DNA from 3 places in the Hahella chejuensis KCTC 2396 genome. Region 1 is predicted to be linked to each of the others. Evidence: predicted binding sites of a transcription regulator. Region 1 holds the regulator's gene; each other region holds the start of a gene.
What was found. The regulator LexA, encoded in region 1, represses DNA repair genes until DNA is damaged. The targets are predictions, from matches to a motif close to TACTGTNTANNTANACAGTA.

Region 1 (3,262 bases):
ATGAGAAAGACTCTGCTGATAGTTTGTCGCCATTTTTCGCGGAAACCTGAGTTGGATGAGACAGCAATGGTAGGGAATTTAGGCGCCTGAGCGAATCGGAATTGCGCCTCAGGAATTACTTCGGAGGGGAAATTTTTATTAAAGAACTTATGGTTAAAAACCTATACACTAATAAAAAGCGATTGTTGATGAGCTTAAGGTATGTCTGGAAAGTGGCTGACTTACGTAAATGAAAATCTGTTTTTCGCCAAGCTGCAATTGCAGTGGAAAGATACCTCTTCAACCGTGGCGGAAAGAGAATGCGCAGGGCGTGCGGCTTTGCGTTTTCTTCAACAGGCATATGTCGGTTTCTTGAACGAACTTGCCGAACAACGTCGCATCAAAGTTAAGATCGAGTCGCTCGCTGACTTGGAAGGACAGTTGGAAGTCGAATCGCCAGAAGTTATCAGCATGAAACTGGCGGCGGCCCAACCAGATTCCTGGTTGGCTCAATTATTGAAGCAATATGGGGAAATATCTCGTCCCCGAAAAAATGAAACGCCGCAGGATGAAAATATTATCGCCGCCACGTCAACCGTATCTGCAATGGAGGCGGCGGCAATACTGGAGTTCATGCAGGCGTTTATCAACGAGGTGAGAGAGCACAGTTTTGAGTGGTAGAGGTAAGCTTGAATGAAAGAAACCCTCTCAGGCCTCGACTGATAACAGCTTAGGAAAATGAATGAGGCGCCTGTGGCTAGTTTGCTGACATGTTCGTTCCCAGGTATTGGAACGATGGAAAACATTTCAGTGAGAACTTACGAGTAGGAGATTTGGAAATGGCATCAAGCTTCTTTGAAATTGTTCAACTGCCGAATGGAGACTTCGCTTTGCAACCCATGGGGGGCGGGAGCGAACATTTGGTGAAAATCAGCTTTGGTCAGGAAGCTAAGGCATATCTGGCGGAAAATGATGCGGCTGTCGCACACGCTATGATTAATGCGGCCATTAAGCTGGTAGGAGATATGCGGGAGGAGGCGATTCGTCAGTCAGAGGCGGAAGAAAAACCGAAAACCGTACATTAATGTCACCGACTGCCCATTAGAGGCAGTCGGCGCTTTGTCGGTTCACTGTTAGCGGCGAATAACGCCGACGCCCAGTCCTTCGATGTCCAAAGGCTGTTGCGACAGGTTCACTTCAATGGGTTCAAACTCTTCGTTTTCCGGCAATAAAAGCACTTTGTTTTTCTGACGCTGGAAACGTTTCACCGTCACTTCATCGCCAATGCGCGCAACCACAATTTGACCATTGTGGATATCGGTCGTGCGATGCACCGCCAGTAAATCGCCGTCGAGAATTCCCACGTCCTTCATGCTCATGCCTTTGACACGCAGAAAGTAATCGGCGGAAGGGGTAAAGAAGGACGGGGGCAGCTCACAATATTCTTCAATATTTTCCTGCGCCAGAATGGGATAACCCGCTGCTACCTGACCAACAATCGGAATGCCCTGATTTTGCGTTTCCGACGCCGGCAACCTGATGCCGCGCGAGGCGCCGGGAACCATCTCAATAGCGCCTTTCTTCGCCAGCGCTTTCAGGTGCTCTTCCGCAGCATTAGCGGAGCGAAACCCCAGGCGATTGGAAATTTCCGCCCGGGTAGGTGGATAACCCGTCTCCTCAATATGCTCGCGAATCAGTTGTAAAACCTGTTCCTGGCGCTTGGTTAGCTTAATCACTCCACCCTCCGGCGACCCCAAAAGGTCTGATAAAAATCTGTGTACACTATATGTTTATCCATGTCTGTTTATGTATACAGTAATGGTGTGGGCAAGTAAAGAAAAAATGTCTAAGTAACTGAGGATTAAGATGAAAACTGATATGGCGCGTCGCGGATCAAGCAAAGCTGATGAATATTGATCGACAACAAATGACTATCTTTGTTAATCGAGAAAATATGAATAGCTGACTACACTTTCTGGGAGCAACTTATGGCGTCACGCATTTTGATTATTCAGGGGCATCCTGACCCACAGGGTGGCCGCTTTTGTCATGCTTTGGCTGAAGCATACGCCGAAGGGGCGGAGGCGGCGGGACATGAGGTGCGTAAGTTGGCTGTATCGACAATGAGTTTTCCCTGGTTGCGTTCAAAGCGGGAATTTGAAGAACAGTCTCCGCCGGAGGTGATTATCGCTGCGCAGAAAGAAATCCAGTGGGCTGAATGTCTGTTTATTATTTATCCGCTATGGATGGGGGGCATGCCCGCCGTATTAAAGGCGTTCCTGGAGCAGACATTACGACCAGGCTTTGCGGTAAGTGGGGGAGGTAAGTGGCCCAGGCGGCTACTGAAAGGACGCAGGGCGCGCATAGTCGTGACCATGGGGATGCCTGCGTTTATCTATCGCTGGTTTTATCGCGCTCACAGTTTAAAAAGTCTAAAGCGTAATATCTTGGGTATTTGTGGGGTTTCTCCGATTCAAACGTCGCTGATTGGCGCGGTGGAAGACTCGGACGCCAAGCCCCGAAAACAGTGGCTGGATAGAATGCGCATGTATGGCGGTAAGGCGATGTAGCATTTGGTTTAGCTTGTGCGCTATTGGCTTGGCGGCTTTGATACAATTTGGCGCTTTTATTAGACAGGCCGATTAACTTTATCGGTATATATTCACTGCCCGCGCGGTAACTTTCATACTCTGCGACGTACTCTTTAATCAGGCTGTAAATCTCTTTAGGAATTGCAATGACGCCTGCGAACAGATGGTTTAGAGCCCCTTTGGCGTTGTCTTTTTCACTCTCACTGTCAGCGCGATAACATGGTCGAAGGGCGGCGGGGCTCGTTGACTGACTTTGGTGGGCGCTATGACTCGGCGTGAAACGAACTTTTCAATATCTACGATAAAGGCCATGACAATGACGCCTTCATCGACCGGCGTTTTCTATGAGGGCGATCCTTTTGATTATTAACATGGCAATGATATTGGCATGTTAATGATCAGGCGCATGGATGCGCCTGCGCGGCGGCTAGCCGCGGGAGACAGGGCCTGACATGTGCAGGCCCTGGCGTTGCAGCCAAATAGAAGGAAGCTATTTGGCTGCCTGATTAATAATAGCGATGAGTCGCGTATTTACCATTGGGGCTATTGGGCGGTGCGCTACATGTTCGAGCAGCGTCCAGACGACATTGAGCGATTAGTATTATGGTTCCGACTTGGCCGATATGACGATTACCAGGACTGGCTTGATGACGAAGCGAAAGAACTGGATGCGGGGTTTGCAAAGTGGATGG
Region 2 (3,262 bases), 3.2 Mb from region 1:
CTTAGTCAGGAGGGCGTACAGGGCGTCGCTGTTGAGGCCAGCGGCAAAGTGAATAAGAAAACGGAGCCTCCAGAAGGGTTGTCCTTGAATCTTAAAGTTCCACGATGAAGCTCGATAAAGGACTTGCTGATAGAGAGACCCGCGCCCATGCCATCAGGTTTGGTGGTGAAGAAGGGAGTAAACAGACGGTTGCGGAAATGCTGGGGTATGCCGCAGCCCCTGTCTGTAACGCTGACTTCGACCCAGCCTTCGGCAATGACTTGGGCGTCTACAATGAACTCACGCTCTTGGATAGGTGTGTCGCGCATGGCGTCCATGGCGTTGCGAATCAAATTTCCCAGAGTTTGCTCGATCATAATTCTATCCACGCAAACACAGGGTATGTCCGCCGCTATCAGGAGGCGGGGCTTCACCTGGCTCCGGTGGGTTTCAAGCTGGAGCAACTCCAGCACGCCGCTGGCCAGCTGGCGCAGTGAAATTTCATCTGCACGGGGCTCTCGCGACGTCACGAATTTACGTATGCGGGCAACGACTGCGGCGGCCTGATGGGCCTGTCGAATCGCAAGCTGTACGGCCTCTTCCGGCTTGTCTACGCCGGTATGCTTTTCAAGTAGTAACTTGGCGGCGTTAAGGTAATTGAGAATCGCGCCGATGGGTTGGTTTAACTCGTGGGTCAAGGCTGTCGCCATCTCGCCGATCGACATGCTTTTGGAGGCTTGCTGTAATTGGGCGTGCATGTCTTCAGGTCGCAATAGCAGCAGTGAAGGCTCTTCCACTCTCTGTACGGACAACAACAACCTCTCGCCTTCGGCGTCATAAAACGGCGCGCTGTTTAGCGCATAAAACGCGTTGGTTTCGCCGCAGTGCGCTTGCAGTGAAAATGCGTCGCCTTTCAGGTGCGCATCTTTGGCTTCCACAGGCTGGAACAGTTGTAAAAATGAGTCGCGGTGAGACGTCAGGCGAGCCAGAGTCTTTGGGTCGCTACTAAATTCACGTAAAAACAGGGTATTGCAGGCTATGAACTCGCCTTGGTGAGAATGCACAACGGCGGGATAGGGGAGTGCGTTCAAGAAAGGATGTTTTTCACCGCTGCGGGAGGCGTTGGCGGCTTTGGATTCTTTGTACGCAACGATGTCAGGCTGATAAGCATTGACTGCAAGCCTGTTTTTTAACATAAGCATCTTTCTGTCCTCCCTGCACTGTCAGATACCTGGATTAAAACACGCATTCCCTAATGCTGATGTGCGGGAACGCCGCTTAATCCGAACGTCAAACTGGCGGATATCCTAAATGCCTTGCGCGACGAGGCGCAATCATATATTCGGACTATTACCATTTGGTTATCTCTTGTGTTTTTAGCGAAAGTCCTCCCGTAGCGCCTTTGTTTTCAGATGGTTACTGTGTTTGGATGAATCTTGTGTGACGCCCTTGACCTGATCTTAAAACTGTATGAATATACAGAGGCTAATTTTAGGAGGCGACAAAATGGCCGTAGTGACCCTGTATATGAGTGACAGAGACCCATCACAACAGATGTTTAAATCCAAGAAAGAAGCTGATGAGCATGACAAAAAGCTTGAGCTCGCCGAGGGCGTGTCTCATTTTCTGGCGCAACGCCTGACTTCTCTGAACGAGGGGCTTGCGGAAGAAATTGGCATGCTGGTCGCCAATCACAAGGAGGCGTTCGCAACAGCGTTTAAAGGCAAGGTGGATGTCTTGTTTGAAGAGTCGCCTGAGCCTGCTCCCAATGCTGAGGAAGAAACGAAAGATAACGCCAAGGTCAAAGAAAGCGGCAAGGTGCGGGCGATAGCCGGCAAGGGCTGATTTCTGAGGGACGTTGTCAGCGTCCCTCAGGTGCAAACGGCCTAAAGTTGAATGTTTTGCGTCACCACAGCGGGTGTTTGTCGCATGATGATGTCGCCTGCGCGAATGGATGCGGTTACGACGCTTTGGCGGCGCAACACTTCGTAGTCATCGGGGCCGTCCAATAAGATGAAGTTGGCGGGCTTGCCGACTTCTACGCCGTAACGGTCCTGAATGTTCAGCACTTTGGCGCTGTTATGACTGATCAGGTCCAGCGCATTGCGGTAGTCGTCATAGCCCATCATATGGCATATGTGCAGCGCGAAGTCCAAAGTGCGCAGCAGATTGCCGTTGCCGAGGGAGTACCAGGGGTCCTGAATGGAATCCTGCCCAAGGCCGACATTGAGGCCCGCCTCCAACAGCTCTTTCACCCGAGTAACGCCGCGACGCTTAGGGAAGTTATCGAATCGACCTTGTAGATGGATGCTCTCCGTCGGACAGGAAACAAAGTTGATTTGAGACATTTTCAGCAGGCGAAACAGGCGGCTGCAGTAAGCGTTGTCGTAGGAGTGCATCGCCGTGGTGTGGCTGGCGGTTACCCGATGCCCCATATCGCGCTTCAAGGCTTCCGCCGCCAGTACTTCCAGGAACCTGGAACCTGGATCGTCTATTTCGTCGCAGTGCACGTCGACAAGGCGGTCGTATTTTTGCGCCAGATCCATAAGGATTTTGACTGACTCCACGCCATAGTCGCGGGTGAACTCGAAATGGGGAATGCCGCCGACGACGTCGACGCCCATTTCCACCGCCTTTTCCATCAACTGAACGCCATTGGGGTAGGAAAGAATGCCTTCCTGTGGAAACGCCACCAGTTGCAGTTCAATCCATGGCGCGATCTCCTGCTTTATTTCAAGCAAAGCTTCCAGTGCAGTCAGTGTGGGGTCGGTGACATCCACATGCGAGCGTACCGCCTGCACGCCGTATTGAGTCAACATTTTCAGAGTGCGGCGCGTGCGTTGCTTGACGTCGTCATGCGTTACCATCGCTTTGCGCTCAGACCAGCGCTCTATGCCCTCAAACAATGTGCCGCTCATGTTCCAACTAGGCTCGCCCGCGGTTCCTGTCGCGTCCAGGTGTATGTGTGGTTCGACAAAAGGCGCGCTGACAAGACGCTCGCCGGCGTCCAACAATATTTCCACGTCAGTTTGCGGAAGCTCCGCCATGGGCAATATGGCGCTGATATCGCCCTGGTTAATCTGAATGGCGTACAAACCGTCTTGGCCGCGTAAACGGACGTTGGTGACGTATTTCATTGATGGACTCACCTGATTCTTTATTCTGAAGCGGACATTTTCCGTAAATGGTCGGTGACTGTCGACAGCTTCCGACAATATCAGGGGCGCGATGCGAGATTTTCGCCAAAGGTGAGGTAATGAGGACAGGCAAAAAAGGGCCCTGA
Region 3 (3,262 bases), 880 kb from region 1:
TTACCGCCTGACGCTTGGCGGACTGGCCTACCAGCGTTTCATCGTCAGTGTAAGCAACGATGGAAGGCGTAGTGCGTCCGCCTTCAGAGTTTTCAATAACGCGTGGCTTGTCGCCTTCAAGAATCGCTACACAGGAGTTTGTAGTCCCCAGGTCGATCCCGATAATTTTACCCATAATTTTCTACTCCTGAAAAAATCTCGCTAATTGATTACCAGCTAATATTGGAGTTGATCTCAATTTTTCAACCCGCAGCTGGCGGGTTTTTGTACGTTCTCAACCGGCTCTGAACGCGCGTAAAACGCGATCAGACGCCTTTTGACACCATAACCATGGCGGGCCGGATCAGGCGTCCGCTCAGTAGATAACCTTTCTGCAATACCGCAATGACAGTATTCGGTTCTACATCAGCCTGCGGCGCCATGGACATGGCCTCATGGAATTCCGGGTTGAAGGGCTGCCCCATGGGATCAACCACTTCCACTTCGAATTTTTTCAGGCCAGAGTTGAGCAGCGACAGCGTCATTTCCACGCCGTCTTTCAAAGTAGTAACCTGAGAATCAGCTGACTCGGTAGCGCCACAGGCCTCCACCGCCTTTTCCAGGCTATCCACTACAGGCAACAGCTCTTTCACAAAGCGCTCCAGAGCAAATTTACGCGCCTTATCAACATCATTTTCAGCACGGCGGCGTACATTCTGCATTTCAGCGTGCACGCGCAACACTTGCTCTTTCTGCTCGCCGAGCTCCTGCTGCAACCGCTCAATCAACTCGTCACGATCAACTGAATCGCCACTCGCCTGAGCCGTTTCAGCTTGTTCCGCCACTGCGGCTTGCGCCTGATCCTCAGCGGCGACTTGTTCTTCTACTTGACTCTTAGAATCTTCAGACATTAGATCGAATCTCCCAAAATCCATCCGATACTTTTGAATTGCCCTCAATATGGGGTCGATCAAACCGGTTTCAACCAGCCAAATATCGACAATCGCCAGGAAATGACGCAAGTCATCCAGTATTGACGCCAGCAAGCGCAGCAAATGACTGCAAATCCCACAAAAAAAATACCCTGCGAGCCCTCTTGTTGCGCTATGCATTTCGCTGTATAAATACGCAAATAACTGTATATATAGACAGTCAACTTTATAGGACGACGCCCTATGCTCACTCATTTGTCGATACGCAACCTCGCCATCGCCAGCCACCTGGAACTGGACTTCGCTGAAGGCATGACGGCTATCAGCGGGGAAACTGGCGCGGGCAAATCCATTGTTCTGGACGCCCTCGGCCTGACCCTTGGGGATCGCAGTTCTGCGGATATAGTGAGGCACGGTTGTGAGCGGGCGGAGGTAAGCGCAGTTTTTGATTTGAGGCGTTTGCCGGAGGCGCTGGCCTGGTTGAAATCCAGAGAACTGGATAATGGCGCGGAATGCATCTTACGCCGCACCGTTACTCATGAAGGCCGATCTCGCGGTTACCTGAACGGTCAACCCGTCACCATGCAGGACCTTCGTGAGCTCGGCGAAACCCTCATGGACATTCACAGCCAACATGAGCACCAGTCCCTGCTGAAGAAAGAAACCCATTTGAAAATGGTGGATGACTTTGGCGGGCACGCCAATCAGCTACAGCAAGTAAGGGAACACTTTCAATCCTGGCGCAGAGTGGCGGCCAAACTGAAAGAAAAACTCAGCCACAGCGAAGAACAGGAAGCGCGGGTGCAGTTACTCACTTATCAAGTCGAGGAGTTGGACGCCCTGGCGTTACAGGAAGGCGAAATTGAGCAATTGGAGCAGGAGCAGGAGCAACTCGCCAACGCAGAAAGCATCATTATGACAGTGCAGCAGGTCGGTGAGGGCTGCCTGGAGGCCGATGGCGGTTGCATCGATCAACTGCGACGGGCTATCCACCTGCTGGAAGAAGTCAACCTCAACAACGCATCCTTACAAACCGCCCGCCAGATGCTGAACGAAGCCATGATTCAGCTCGACGAAGCCAATGGGGAGCTACGACATGTGCTGGACAGCGTGGAGATTAATCCCGAACGCTTGCAAGAGGTAGAAGCGCGACTTACCGCCATCTATGACCTTGCGCGCAAACATCGCGTAGGTCCGGAAGAGTTGATGACCCGCCACGCCGAGCTGGCGAGCGAACTCAGCAGCCTGACTGACGGCGAAGAAAACCTGGAGAAACTGGAAGCTCAATCGAAAGAGCTCGAGCAAAAATACAGTCAGGCGGCGCAAAAACTTACCAGCATGCGCGCCAAAGCCGGAGAAAAACTGCAGGGAGCGGTCAAAAAGCAACTGGTGAAACTGGGTCTGAACCCGGAGTTCATTATCCAGTTTTCATCATTGAAATCCCCTTCTGTGTTGGGTGACGAAGAAGCGGAAATGTTAATCAGCATGAACCCTGGCCAACCACCCAAGCCTCTACAAAAGATCGCATCCGGTGGCGAGCTATCGCGGATCAGTTTGGCGATACAGGTGGTCGCCGCCGCATCGTCCGATACTCCTACATTAGTATTTGACGAGGTGGATGTCGGCATCGGCGGAGCCACAGCGGAAATTGTCGGCCGCATGCTTAGAGAGCTTGGAGCGAAAGCGCAAATCCTCTGCGTGACTCACTTGGCCCAAGTCGCCTCCCAAGCCCATAATCACCTTTTCGTCACCAAGCATGTAAGCAATGGCCAAACGCAATCAGCCATACTCAAATTGGAAGGCAGCGACCGCATACATGAAATCGCCAGAATGTTAGGCGGCGTAGACATTACTGAACACAGTCTGGCGCACGCGCACGAGATGCTGACATCCAGCCAGCTCCAGTAGTCGCCGCTATTTGAGCCGCCTTGGGTGATTGCTCACAGCCTTATAAAGCTGCCTGAAGATTATCTATATAGAGGGTGACGCCAAGGAGCTTGGGAAGAGTTATGCGGAAGAAAGAGGGAACAGGATAGCGCCCGAAGTTTACCCAGTGCTATCCAAACAAAACAGAAGCTATTTCTTCTTTGGTTTCACATACAGCGTCAGGCTATGGTCGACAATTTCATAGCCATGTTCTTCCGCGATTTCCTTTTGGCGCTTTTCAATAACCGGATCGAAGAACTCAATAACATCGCCGGTTTCAGCACAAACCATGTGGTCATGGTGCTCATCGTGATTGAGCTCGAATACCGCGTGGGCGCCTTCGAAGTTATGGCGAAGAATCAGTCCTGCGGATTCAAATTGCGTCAGAACCCGATAGACTGTGGCCAAACCTACGTCATCCCCCG

Region 2: HCH_RS23110 (YebG family protein) is a predicted target of LexA. The motif match lies at 1,444-1,463, and genes of this name have one in related genera.
Region 3: recN (DNA repair protein RecN) is a predicted target of LexA. The motif match lies at 1,114-1,133, and genes of this name have one in related genera.

The regions. Positions count from the first base shown of each region.
Region 1 is NC_007645.1:2,108,496-2,111,757, forward strand. Features, by position in the region: gene HCH_RS09360 (DUF6586 family protein) at 202-660, shown strand; gene HCH_RS09365 (hypothetical protein) at 819-1,064, shown strand; gene lexA (transcriptional repressor LexA) at 1,113-1,715, opposite strand; gene HCH_RS09375 (NAD(P)H-dependent oxidoreductase) at 1,968-2,549, shown strand; gene HCH_RS09380 (collagenase) at 3,025-3,262, shown strand, end outside.
Region 2 is NC_007645.1:5,296,930-5,300,191, reverse strand. Features, by position in the region: gene HCH_RS32680 (sensor histidine kinase) at 6-1,181, opposite strand; gene HCH_RS23110 (YebG family protein) at 1,486-1,824, shown strand; gene codA (cytosine deaminase) at 1,866-3,116, opposite strand.
Region 3 is NC_007645.1:1,230,227-1,233,488, reverse strand. Features, by position in the region: gene dnaK (molecular chaperone DnaK) at 1-175, opposite strand, end outside; gene grpE (nucleotide exchange factor GrpE) at 306-890, opposite strand; gene recN (DNA repair protein RecN) at 1,155-2,819, shown strand; gene fur (ferric iron uptake transcriptional regulator) at 2,988-3,262, opposite strand, start outside.